Regions from separate parts of the Streptomyces sp. NPDC053432 genome, predicted to be linked through region 3. Evidence: riboswitches for the same ligand, from Rfam matches in the RefSeq annotation. Region 3 holds a riboswitch; each other region holds the start of a gene.
What was found. Region 3 has a riboswitch for cyclic di-AMP ahead of ACZ6Y1_RS13305 (M23 family metallopeptidase). Riboswitches for the same ligand answer to the same signal wherever they lie in the genome.

Region 1 (3,265 bases), on a different contig from region 3:
ACACCTCCACGTGGGACAAGGTCGCCGAGTGCGAGAGCGGCGGCAGCTGGAGTGCCAACTTCGGCAGCGGCGCCTACGGCGGCCTCCAGTTCACCCAGGAGGAGTGGCGGGAGGCCGGCGGCCTCGACTTCGCCGAGCGGGCCGACCTCGCGAGCCGTTCCCAGCAGATAGCCGTCGCCGAACGCGTGCTCGCGGCCAAGGGCCCGCAGGCGTGGCCGATGTGCGCGGCGCCCGCCGGGCTGGACGCGCAGGGCCCCGCCGCCGTGGTCGACCCCGGCCAGCCCGGCAACCACGGCAGTGTCAAGCCCACCCCCTCCCGCCCGGACGACGTCGTACCGCCCTCCGGGGCCGTGCCGCCGTCCACGGATTTCGGGGCTCCGACCCCGGGGATCGCCGACGGCCCGCTCGGCCCGAACCTCGGACTGCCCGTCATGCCCCCGGCGGACCTCCCGGTTGACGAGCCGACGACTCCGGGCAACTCGAACAACCCGGGCAACCCGGGTATCCCGGGCGATCAGGGCAACTCGGGTAAGCCCGCCGACCCCGGCACCCCGACGGCGCCTCCCGCGACGACGCCGACCGCGCCCGGCCTGCCCCCGGCGAACCCGGCCGACCCGGCCAACCCGGGAGTCCCCACGGCGCCTGACGCCTCGACCGCACCGCCCGTCACGACTGCCGAGGGCACCGGCAAGCACCGCGGCACGCCGGCCCCGGAGACTCCCGGGACGCCTGATGCCGCGTCGGAGCCCACGTACACCGTGAAGACGGGCGACAGCCTGACGGCCATCGCGGATGCCAAGGGGGTCAAGGGCGGCTGGAACGCCCTCTACAAGGCCAATGAGCAGGTCATCGGCGGGGACGCCAACCTGATCAAGCCCGGACAGAACCTGGATCTATCCGGACAGTAAGGGCACTTCAGTTGACCGGTAAGAGTTGATTGTCGGTTTTCTGTAAGTGAGACATGTGTCTCTTCCGGTCAACTGGCGTGTCCCGCCCCGGGGCTTGCGCAAACCCCGTCCTCACCTGCGCAAACGCCTTTGAGAAGGACGCAAGTAGGGGCCGTTTCTCCCCGATGCCGCGCGTTGAACATCGGGGAGAGACCTGTCTACCTTCTGAATCGCCCGCCACCGCGGGCTCCTTCGACCGCATCGCCGAATCCTGCCGGCGGACGGGGGGAACAGTCGTCGCGTCAAGCGCCGGAGGCAGGAGCGGGGGAACCAAGGTAGGTGCCGGGAACGGCCGTTGAGAGACGGCCGGCAACCGGCTAGGGGTCAAGACGTGCGCTGGGTCGCACGGCCGGGCAACTCACTCGCCCGAACCCGACAGCTCACCTCGTAGGCGTCGGTGAGGAGAACCTCATGCTGCTTTCCGGCAAGGGCAAGCACCGTCGCGCCACCAAGGCCGTCCGCATCGCCACGCTCGCCGGTGTCGCCGGCGCCGTCGTCGCCGCGCCGCTGATGGCCGCGGGTACCGCGAGCGCCGCCACCGCGAGCGAGTGGGACCGCGTCGCCCAGTGCGAGTCCGGTGGCAACTGGTCCATCAACACGGGCAACGGCTACTACGGTGGCCTGCAGTTCTCTTCCTCCACCTGGGCCGCGTACGGCGGCAAGGCCTACGCCCCGCAGGCCAACCAGGCCTCGAAGTCACAGCAGATAGCCATCGCCGAGAAGGTCCTCAAGGGCCAGGGCAAGGGCGCCTGGCCGTCCTGCGGCGTGGGTCTGTCGAACTCCTCCTACACCGGCGGCTCGACCGAGACCCCGAAGACGGAGACCAAGAAGACCCAGCCGAAGAAGACCGAGACCAAGAAGACGGAGCCGAAGAAGACGGAGCCCAAGCGCTCCGAGACCCCGGCCCCGACCACCCGCTCCGAGCGCACCGAGGCCCCGAAGACGGGCAACGGTTCGTACGAGGTCAAGGCCGGCGACACCCTCGGTGCCATCGCCGACGCCAACGCCGTCAAGGGCGGCTGGGAGAAGCTCTTCGAGCTGAACAAGGACATCGTGTCCGACGCCGACCTGATCTTCCCGGGTCAGAAGCTGAAGCTCAGCTGAACAATGCGGCACTAGCCGCAGGCCCTTTCACCGCATGTGACAGCCCCACCGCCCGGCGCGCCTTCCCCTCCACGCGCCGGGCGGCGGCGTGTGTGCGGGCCAAGGCGCCTTTCTCCAGAGTCGTATGTCCTGGAACGGGGGTATTCGGGCCCTTTTTCGTCCCAGGACCCGGGCGGTCGGCAGGCCGAATGCCCGGAGGCGGTTAGGCTCTAAGCGGCAAGGCCGTCCCATGGCCTGACATGCCGCCGCACACCCAGCGTCACATCCCAGAAGGAGATGCTCGTGCCGTCCATCGACGTCGTCGTAGCCCGGGAAATCCTGGACTCCCGAGGCAACCCCACGGTCGAGGTCGAGGTGGGCCTCGACGACGGCAGCACCGGCCGTGCTGCAGTTCCGTCCGGTGCCTCCACCGGTGCATTCGAAGCCGTAGAGCTCCGTGACGGTGACCCCGACCGCTACCTCGGCAAGGGCGTCGAGAAGGCCGTCCTCGCCGTCATCGAGCAGCTCGGCCCCGAGCTCGTCGGCTACGACGCCACCGAGCAGCGCCTGATCGACCAGGCGATGATCGACCTGGACGCCACCGAGAACAAGGGCTCCCTCGGCGCCAACGCCATCCTCGGTGTCTCCCTCGCCGTGGCGCACGCCGCGTCCGAGGCCTCCGACCTTCCGCTCTTCCGCTACCTCGGCGGTCCGAACGCGCACCTGCTGCCCGTTCCGATGATGAACATCCTCAACGGTGGGTCGCACGCCGACTCCAACGTCGACATCCAGGAGTTCATGATCGCCCCGATCGGCGCGGAGTCCTTCTCCGAGGCGCTGCGCTGGGGTGCCGAGGTCTACCACACCCTCAAGAAGGTCCTGCACTCCAAGGGCCTGTCCACCGGCCTGGGCGACGAGGGCGGCTTCGCCCCGAACCTGGAGTCCAACCGCGCCGCGCTCGACCTCATCATCGAGGCCATCAAGCAGGCCGGCTACACCCCGGGCACGGACATCGCGCTCGCGCTCGACGTCGCCGCGTCCGAGTTCTACAAGGACGGCCAGTACGAGTTCGAGGGCAAGTCCCGCTCGGCCGCCGAGATGACCGACTACTACGCCGAGCTCGTCGAGGCGTACCCGCTCGTCTCCATCGAGGACCCGCTGTTCGAGGACGACTGGGCCGGCTGGAAGACCGTCACCGAGCGCATCGGCTCCAAGGTGCAGATCGTCGGCGACGA
Region 2 (3,265 bases), on a different contig from region 3:
GGACGATGCTCCAGGCGGCCCGCAAGGGGCTCTTCGCGCAGATGGTCGTGGTGCCGCTGCTCCAGAAGCACCGGATCCTCACCCAGGTCTCCGGGGACCACCTGGAGGTGATCAAGCTCATCCCGCCGCTGATCGTGGACGAGCGGGACGTCGACCGGTTCGTCGGGGCCTTCCGCGAGGTCATGGACGAGGCGCACGGCGGGTCCGGTCTCATGTGGGACTTCGGCCGGACCCTGGTCAAGCAGGCGGTCGGCAACCGCTGACGGGCGGCCGCGGAATAGGCGGGCGGGGGGCGGCGGGCGGGCGGGGAGGCGAGCGCGCGCGGCGCGCTCCCCTCCGGGCCGGCGCGTCAGTCGAGCAGCCGCTCGCGCAGCCGGCTCCTGGTCCCGTCCGTGAGCCCGAGGCCCTCCGCCAGGTAGCGGTCCACGCCGCCCCAGGTCTCCTCGATGGTGTCGAACGCCGCGACCAGGTATTCGGCGCGGGCGTCGAAGAGCGGGGCGAGCAGCTCCATCACCTCGGGCGAGCGGGCCTCCGCGGAGTCGTCGCCGCGGCGGACCCGGTAGCGGCGGTGCGGAGCGTTCGACTCCAGGTAGTCCGCGACGATCGCCTCGCGCTCGACGTCCAGTGCGAGCAGGGTGACGGCGATCGAGAGGCCGGCCCGGTCCTTGCCGGCGGCGCAGTGCATCAGGGCCGGGACGCTGTCCTCGGCGAGGGCGTGCAGGACCCGGCTGTGCTCCGCGGTACGGCTCTTGATCATCGCCCGGTACGAGTTCGTCATCCGGGCCGCCGCCTTCCCGTCGCCCAGGATCGAGCGGAGCTGCTCCAGGTCGCCGCCGCGGACCATCTTCCAGAACTCGCGGCCGTCGGCCGGATCCGAGAGCGGGATGTTGACGTTCCGCACGCCGGGCAGCTCCACGTCCAGGCCGTCGAGCGCGTGGTCGGCTCCGTTGCGGAAGTCGAAGACGGTGTGGAGGCCGAGCGAACCGAGGAACTCTGTATCGGTTTCCGTGGCATGCGCCAGATGTCCGCTTCGGAAGAGTCGCCCCGTCTTGACCCTTCGTCCATCAGAAGTCGGCAATCCGCCCACATCGCGGAAATTGCGCACTCCGGACAGTTCCGGCTCCTGTATCTGCTGGGTCAAGGGAACTCCTCCGTTTCGTGATGCTGCTCGTGGGTGCTCTGTCCGAATTACACTGTTTGGCGGCAACTTGCCATGAGCGGAGGCGAGATCGGGCACGTCCCCGTGAGCCAGATCATACGGTGACCGTGAGTGCCTGATCGCGAAAGCCGAATGCCCGCGCCGGAGGGGTTGTTGACGGACGGGAATGGACGGAGGGTGACCAGTATTCCCCCGGTTTCCGGTCCCTGTGAATCCGTCAGGAAATTCGCGGCTTGTTCGCCGCGGCCTTTTGGGATTACGTTCGCGACCGATCCGGGTGGATCGCCGAATCCTGCCGCCGCCCGGAAACCACCCGACCATTCACGCGCGGCAGGAGCGGGGGAACCAGGTAAGCCGCTGTCCCGGAACTCGACCCCGGGACGGCTAGGGGTGAAGCCGTACATGCTCCGTCCATGTACTGCCGGACATCTCCAGTCCGAACCCGACAGCTCACCTCGCAGGCGCCGGAGAGGAATGCGACATGCCTGCAAAGGGTAAGCACCGCCGCCCCAAGTCCCTTTCGATACCGCGCGGCTTCGTGGCCGCCGGCACCGGCGGTGCGGCCCTCGCGCTGCCGCTGATGGGAGCCGCAGGTGCCCAGGCGGCCGGTGCTCCGGCCGCCGCGACCACCGTGGCCCCCGTGGCGGCCCCGCAGGTCTCCGCCCCGCTCCGGGCCGAGGCCGGCGCGCCGACCGTCTACACGGTCGTGCCGGGCGACTACCTCTCCAAGATCGCCGCCGAGCGCCACCTGGCCGGCGGCTGGCAGCAGCTCTACGCCGACAACCGCGAGGCGGTCGGGGACAACCCCTCGCTGATCCACCCCGGCCTGAAGCTGCACCTCGGCGGTGCGGGCGAGGCGGCTCCGGCGCAGTCCGCCCCGAAGACCGCTCCGAAGGCCGCTCCGCAGACCGCCCGGAAGACCGCCCCCGACGCGGCCCCGAGGACGGCTCCGAAGGCGGCCGGGCAGGAGGCGCCGGCGCAGCAGCAGTCCGCGCCCGAGGCCCCCGCGGCCAAGACGTCGGCCTCCGGCTTCGTGGCCCCCCTGGCCAGCACCGGCATCTCCACCCAGTACAAGGTCGCGGGCAGCATGTGGTCCTCCGGCTACCACACCGGTGTCGACTTCATCGCGAGCTCCGGCACCACGGTCCGGGCCGTCGGCGCGGGCACCGTCGTCTCCGCCGGCTGGGGCGGCGCGTACGGCAACGAGGTCGTCATCCGGCACGCGGACGGCATCTACTCGCAGTACGCCCACCTCTCCTCGCTGTCCGTCTCGGTCGGCCAGAGCGTCACCGCCGGCCAGACCATCGGCCTCTCCGGTTCCACCGGCAACTCCACCGGACCCCACCTGCACTTCGAGATCCGTACGGGCCCGTCCTACGGCTCCGACATCGACCCGCTGAGCTACCTCCGTGCGAAGGGCGTCAGCATCTGACGGCAGCCGCCGCCGGAGCACAGACACGCGTGAGGCCGGGACCCGAGGGGGGCCCCGGCCTCACGTGTACGTATTCCTTATCCCCCGCGTGGTAAAGATCACGGCCCGTCAACCCCTCATTACGTTGGCGTAGGTTGGTTACGAGAGTGAAGGATGTCGTCTCGTGGCAGCGACGACGACGAAACTCAAGACCATCGGCTCGTACGCGGCGATCGGGGACAGCTTCACCGAGGGCGTGGGGGACCCGGGACCCGGGGACACTTATCTCGGCTGGGCGGACCGGCTCGCCGTGCTCCTGGCCGACCAGCATCCGGAGGGCGAATTCCGGTACGCGAACCTGGCCGTGCGCGGCAAACTCCTCGACCAGATCGTGGCCGACCAGGTCCCGCGGGCCAAGGCGCTCGCGCCCGACCTCGTGACCTTCTGCGCGGGCGGCAACGACATCATCCGCCCCGGCACGGACCCCGACGACGTGGCGGAGCGCTTCGAGGCGGCCGTCGCCGACCTCACCGGAGCCGTCGGCCGGGTCGTGATCACCACCGGCTTCGACACCCGGGGCGTACCGGTCCTCAAACACCTGCGGGGCAAGGTGGCGACGTACAGCGTCCACGTCCGCGCCATCGCCGACCGCTACGACTGCCCGGTGCTCGACCTCTGGTCCCTCAAGTCCGTAC
Region 3 (3,265 bases):
CGGACCCGCCGGCTCGCCGACCCGCCGACCCGGGCCTGGCCCCGTAAAAGCGCAGCCGAATTACACACACCGGAATTCCGTGCGCCCGAATTCACCGGCCCTGGGCGGCGGCCCGCACCGAATTAAACGGGGACCGGAATTCCGCCCGCGGGACCGGGATACCTGACCTTTGTATACGGCGCCTGTTAATGCCGGCCGCTCGACATGTTTACGGCAGGTTGCGAAGTGCTCACCGCCGCCCTGATCCGCAGCCGGTGCGCCCCCGCCGCCCGCTCGGCGTGGACCGCCGCCAGCGCCCGGGCCCGCTCGGCGTCGCCCCGGGCCACCGCGTCCACCACCGCCCCGTGCTCCGCCCAGGACTCCACCGGCCGGGCCGGCGCCTCCACCACGTACATCCAGGCGACCTTGTGCCGCATCTGCGTGAGCAGCGCGATCAGCCCCGGGCTGCCCGAGGCCTGCGCGAGCGTCTCGTGGAACCAGCCGCCCAGGGACCTCAGGTCCTCCCCCTGGCCCCGCCTGGCGCGCTCCTGACCCAGCCTGACCAGGCCCCGCAGCACCTTGAGGTGCGCCTCGGTGCGCCGCCGCGCGGCCCTGGCCGCGGCGAGCGGCTCCAGCAGCATCCGCAGCTCCAGCAGATCGGCGGCCTCCTGCTCCGTCGGCTCGGCCACGCAGGCCCCCGCGTGCCGCCGCGTGGTCACGAACCCCTCGGACTCCAGGGTCCGCAGCGCCTCACGGACCGGGACGCGGGAGACCCCGTACCGGCGGGCCAACACCTCCTCCGTCAGTCTGCTGCCCGGCCCGAAGACCCCGGAGACGATGTCGTCGCGAATTGCCGTGCATACCGCGTGCGCAGGAATACGCAAGACCGGACCTCCGCCTTTTCCGACTCACACCCTCATCGGTGCCGTGCCACTACTGCTGCGACTCTATTGCAACACACGATGATTTCCGAGAGCGGCCGGAAATGGGAAACCCGGGGCAGCCCCGGGAAGCCTGCCGAAACACGAAGACCCCGGCTCGGGGAGCCGGGGTCTTTCGGTGGCGCAGCGGTGCGGTGGAGTCGATCAGAGGTCGACGCCGTGCGAGCGCAGGTAGGCCAGGGGGTTGATGTCCGAGCCGTACTTCGCGCCGGTACGGGCCTCGAAGTGCAGGTGCGGGCCGCTGGAGTTGCCCGTGGAGCCCGACAGGCCGATCTGCTGGCCCGCGGTGACCTGCTGGCCGACGGAGACGTTCAGCTGCAGCAGGTGGCCGTACTGCGTGTACGTGCCGTCGTTGTGCTTGATGACGACGTTGTTGCCGTACGCACCGCCCCAGCCCGCCTCGACGACGACACCGGCGCCGACCGCGTGGACCGAGGTGCCCTCGTCGGCGTGGAAGTCGATGCCCGTGTGGCTGCCGGAGGACCACATGCCGCCGCCCGCGTGGTACTGCGTGGAGACGTAGGAGCCCTCGACCGGGGCGACGAAGGTGTTGAGGCGCTTGCGCTCCTCCTCGCGGGCCGCGCGCTCGGCGGCCTCGCGCTCGGCCTTCGCCTTGGCCTCGGCGAGACGCTTGGCCTCCGCCGCCTGCTGCCTGGCGTCGGCCTCGGCCTGCGCCTTGGCGGCGGCGTGCTCGGCTGCGCGCTGCTGGGAGTCGGCCTGCTCGGCGATGTCGCTCGGGAGCTCCTCGGCGACGACCACGGCACCGAGCGTGTTGTCCTGGGAGTGGTTGTTGCCACCGTTGTCCGCGGCGAAGGCCGGGGCGGCGATGGTGCCGACGACGCCGGTCGTGGCGAGGGCGGCTATGCCGGCGTAACCGGCGGTCTTGCGGCTCAGACGGCTGGAACCACGGTGCTTGCCGGAGCCGGCGGGACGACTGCCAAACGCCATGAAGGGGCTGATCCTTTCCTTCCTTCTCGCCTACCGGGTTAGCTGACGGGTTCGGAGCAGGAAGGTCTCCTACGGGCCCCCTCTTGCGAGGCGGTCCGATTCACCCCAGGGACTGATGTGGGTCCCCGGCTCCCCAGGCTCGCGCCTGACGGGGACTCGGCGATCGCTGCCCGGTGCCGCGGATGCGGCGCGTACAACTGACGGACAGCACGGCCGACGCTAGGCGGATCATCAGCCAATCACCAAACAGACACGCCCTTTTGTTGCGTACGCCACACCGCAAACAAGCAACCTCGCCACCAAACGGACAAAAGGGGCCCGAGCGGCCAAGCCGCCCGGGCCCCTCCAAGGACCGCCGTTCAAGCGCCAGTTGAGGACGCCGGTGGGGTATCTCAGTTGGTGACGACGCTCACTTCACCGATACCGAGGGCGCGCACCGGCTCCTCGATCAGCGACGCGTCACCCACCAGGACCGTGACGAGCCGGTCCGCCGGGAAGGCGCTCACGACCGCGGAAGTGGCCTCCACGGTGCCGGTTTCGGCGAGCCGGGCGTACAACTGCGCCTGGAAGTCGTCCGGAAGTTCCTGCTCGACCTGGTCGGCGAGGGTGCCGGCGACCGAGGCCGCCGTCTCGAACTTCAGCGGGGCCACGCCCACCAGGTTCTGCACCGCCACGTCCCGTTCGGCGTCGGTCAGTCCGCCCTCCGCGAGGGTGCGGAGCACCTTCCAGAGGTCCTCCAGGGCCGGTCCGGTGTTCGGGGTGTCCACCGAGCCGCTGATGGCGAGCATGGAGGCGCCCTTGCCGTCCGCGGTGGAACGCAGCACCTGGCCGAAGGCGCGCACGCCGTAGGTGTACCCCTTCTCCTCGCGCAGCACCTTGTCCAGGCGTGAGGTGAGGGTGCCGCCCAGGCAGTAGGTGCCGAGCACCTGGGCCGCCCAGACCCGGTCGTGGCGGTCCGGCCCGATGCGGCCGATCAGCAGCTGCGTCTGGACCGCGCCGGGACGGTCCACGATGACCACACGGCCGGTGTCGTCCGCGGTGACGGCGGGCACCGGGAGCGGGTCGGCGAGGTCGCCCGTCCAGGTGCCCAGGGTGTCCGCCAGCACGGCGTCCAGGTCGATGCCGGTCAGGTCGCCGACGATCACCGCGGTGGCGGTGGCGGGGCGTACGTGGGCCTCGTAGAAGGCGCGTACGGCGGTCGCGTCGATCCGGGCGACCGTCTCCTCGGTGCCCTGGCGCGGGCGGGACATCCGCAGGGTGGCCGGGAAGAGCTCCTTGGAGAGCTGCTTGGCGGCCCGGCGCTGCGGGTTGGCCTGCTCGTGCGGGATCTCGTCGAGCCGGTTGCGCACCAGCCGGTCGACCTCGCTGTCGGCGAAGGCGGGCGCGCGCAGCGCCTC

Region 1: it holds a riboswitch for cyclic di-AMP, as region 3 does, so the genes downstream of both, ACZ6Y1_RS14875 (transglycosylase family protein) here and ACZ6Y1_RS13305 (M23 family metallopeptidase) in region 3, are expected to answer to the same signal.
Region 2: it holds a riboswitch for cyclic di-AMP, as region 3 does, so the genes downstream of both, ACZ6Y1_RS07750 (M23 family metallopeptidase) here and ACZ6Y1_RS13305 (M23 family metallopeptidase) in region 3, are expected to answer to the same signal.

The regions. Positions count from the first base shown of each region.
Region 1 is NZ_JBVJKF010000007.1:248,375-251,639, forward strand. Features, by position in the region: gene ACZ6Y1_RS14870 (LysM peptidoglycan-binding domain-containing protein) at 1-908, shown strand, start outside; cyclic di-AMP (ydaO/yuaA leader) riboswitch at 1,185-1,356, shown strand; gene ACZ6Y1_RS14875 (transglycosylase family protein) at 1,359-2,051, shown strand; gene eno (phosphopyruvate hydratase) at 2,334-3,265, shown strand, end outside.
Region 2 is NZ_JBVJKF010000003.1:367,305-370,569, forward strand. Features, by position in the region: gene ACZ6Y1_RS07740 (aspartate aminotransferase family protein) at 1-263, shown strand, start outside; gene ACZ6Y1_RS07745 (tyrosine-protein phosphatase) at 350-1,141, opposite strand; cyclic di-AMP (ydaO/yuaA leader) riboswitch at 1,464-1,638, shown strand; gene ACZ6Y1_RS07750 (M23 family metallopeptidase) at 1,641-2,591, shown strand; gene ACZ6Y1_RS07755 (SGNH/GDSL hydrolase family protein) at 2,755-3,265, shown strand, end outside.
Region 3 is NZ_JBVJKF010000006.1:258,586-261,850, forward strand. Features, by position in the region: gene ACZ6Y1_RS13300 (GntR family transcriptional regulator) at 186-863, opposite strand; gene ACZ6Y1_RS13305 (M23 family metallopeptidase) at 1,065-1,868, opposite strand; cyclic di-AMP (ydaO/yuaA leader) riboswitch at 1,882-2,040, opposite strand; gene ACZ6Y1_RS13310 (M16 family metallopeptidase) at 2,261-3,265, opposite strand, start outside.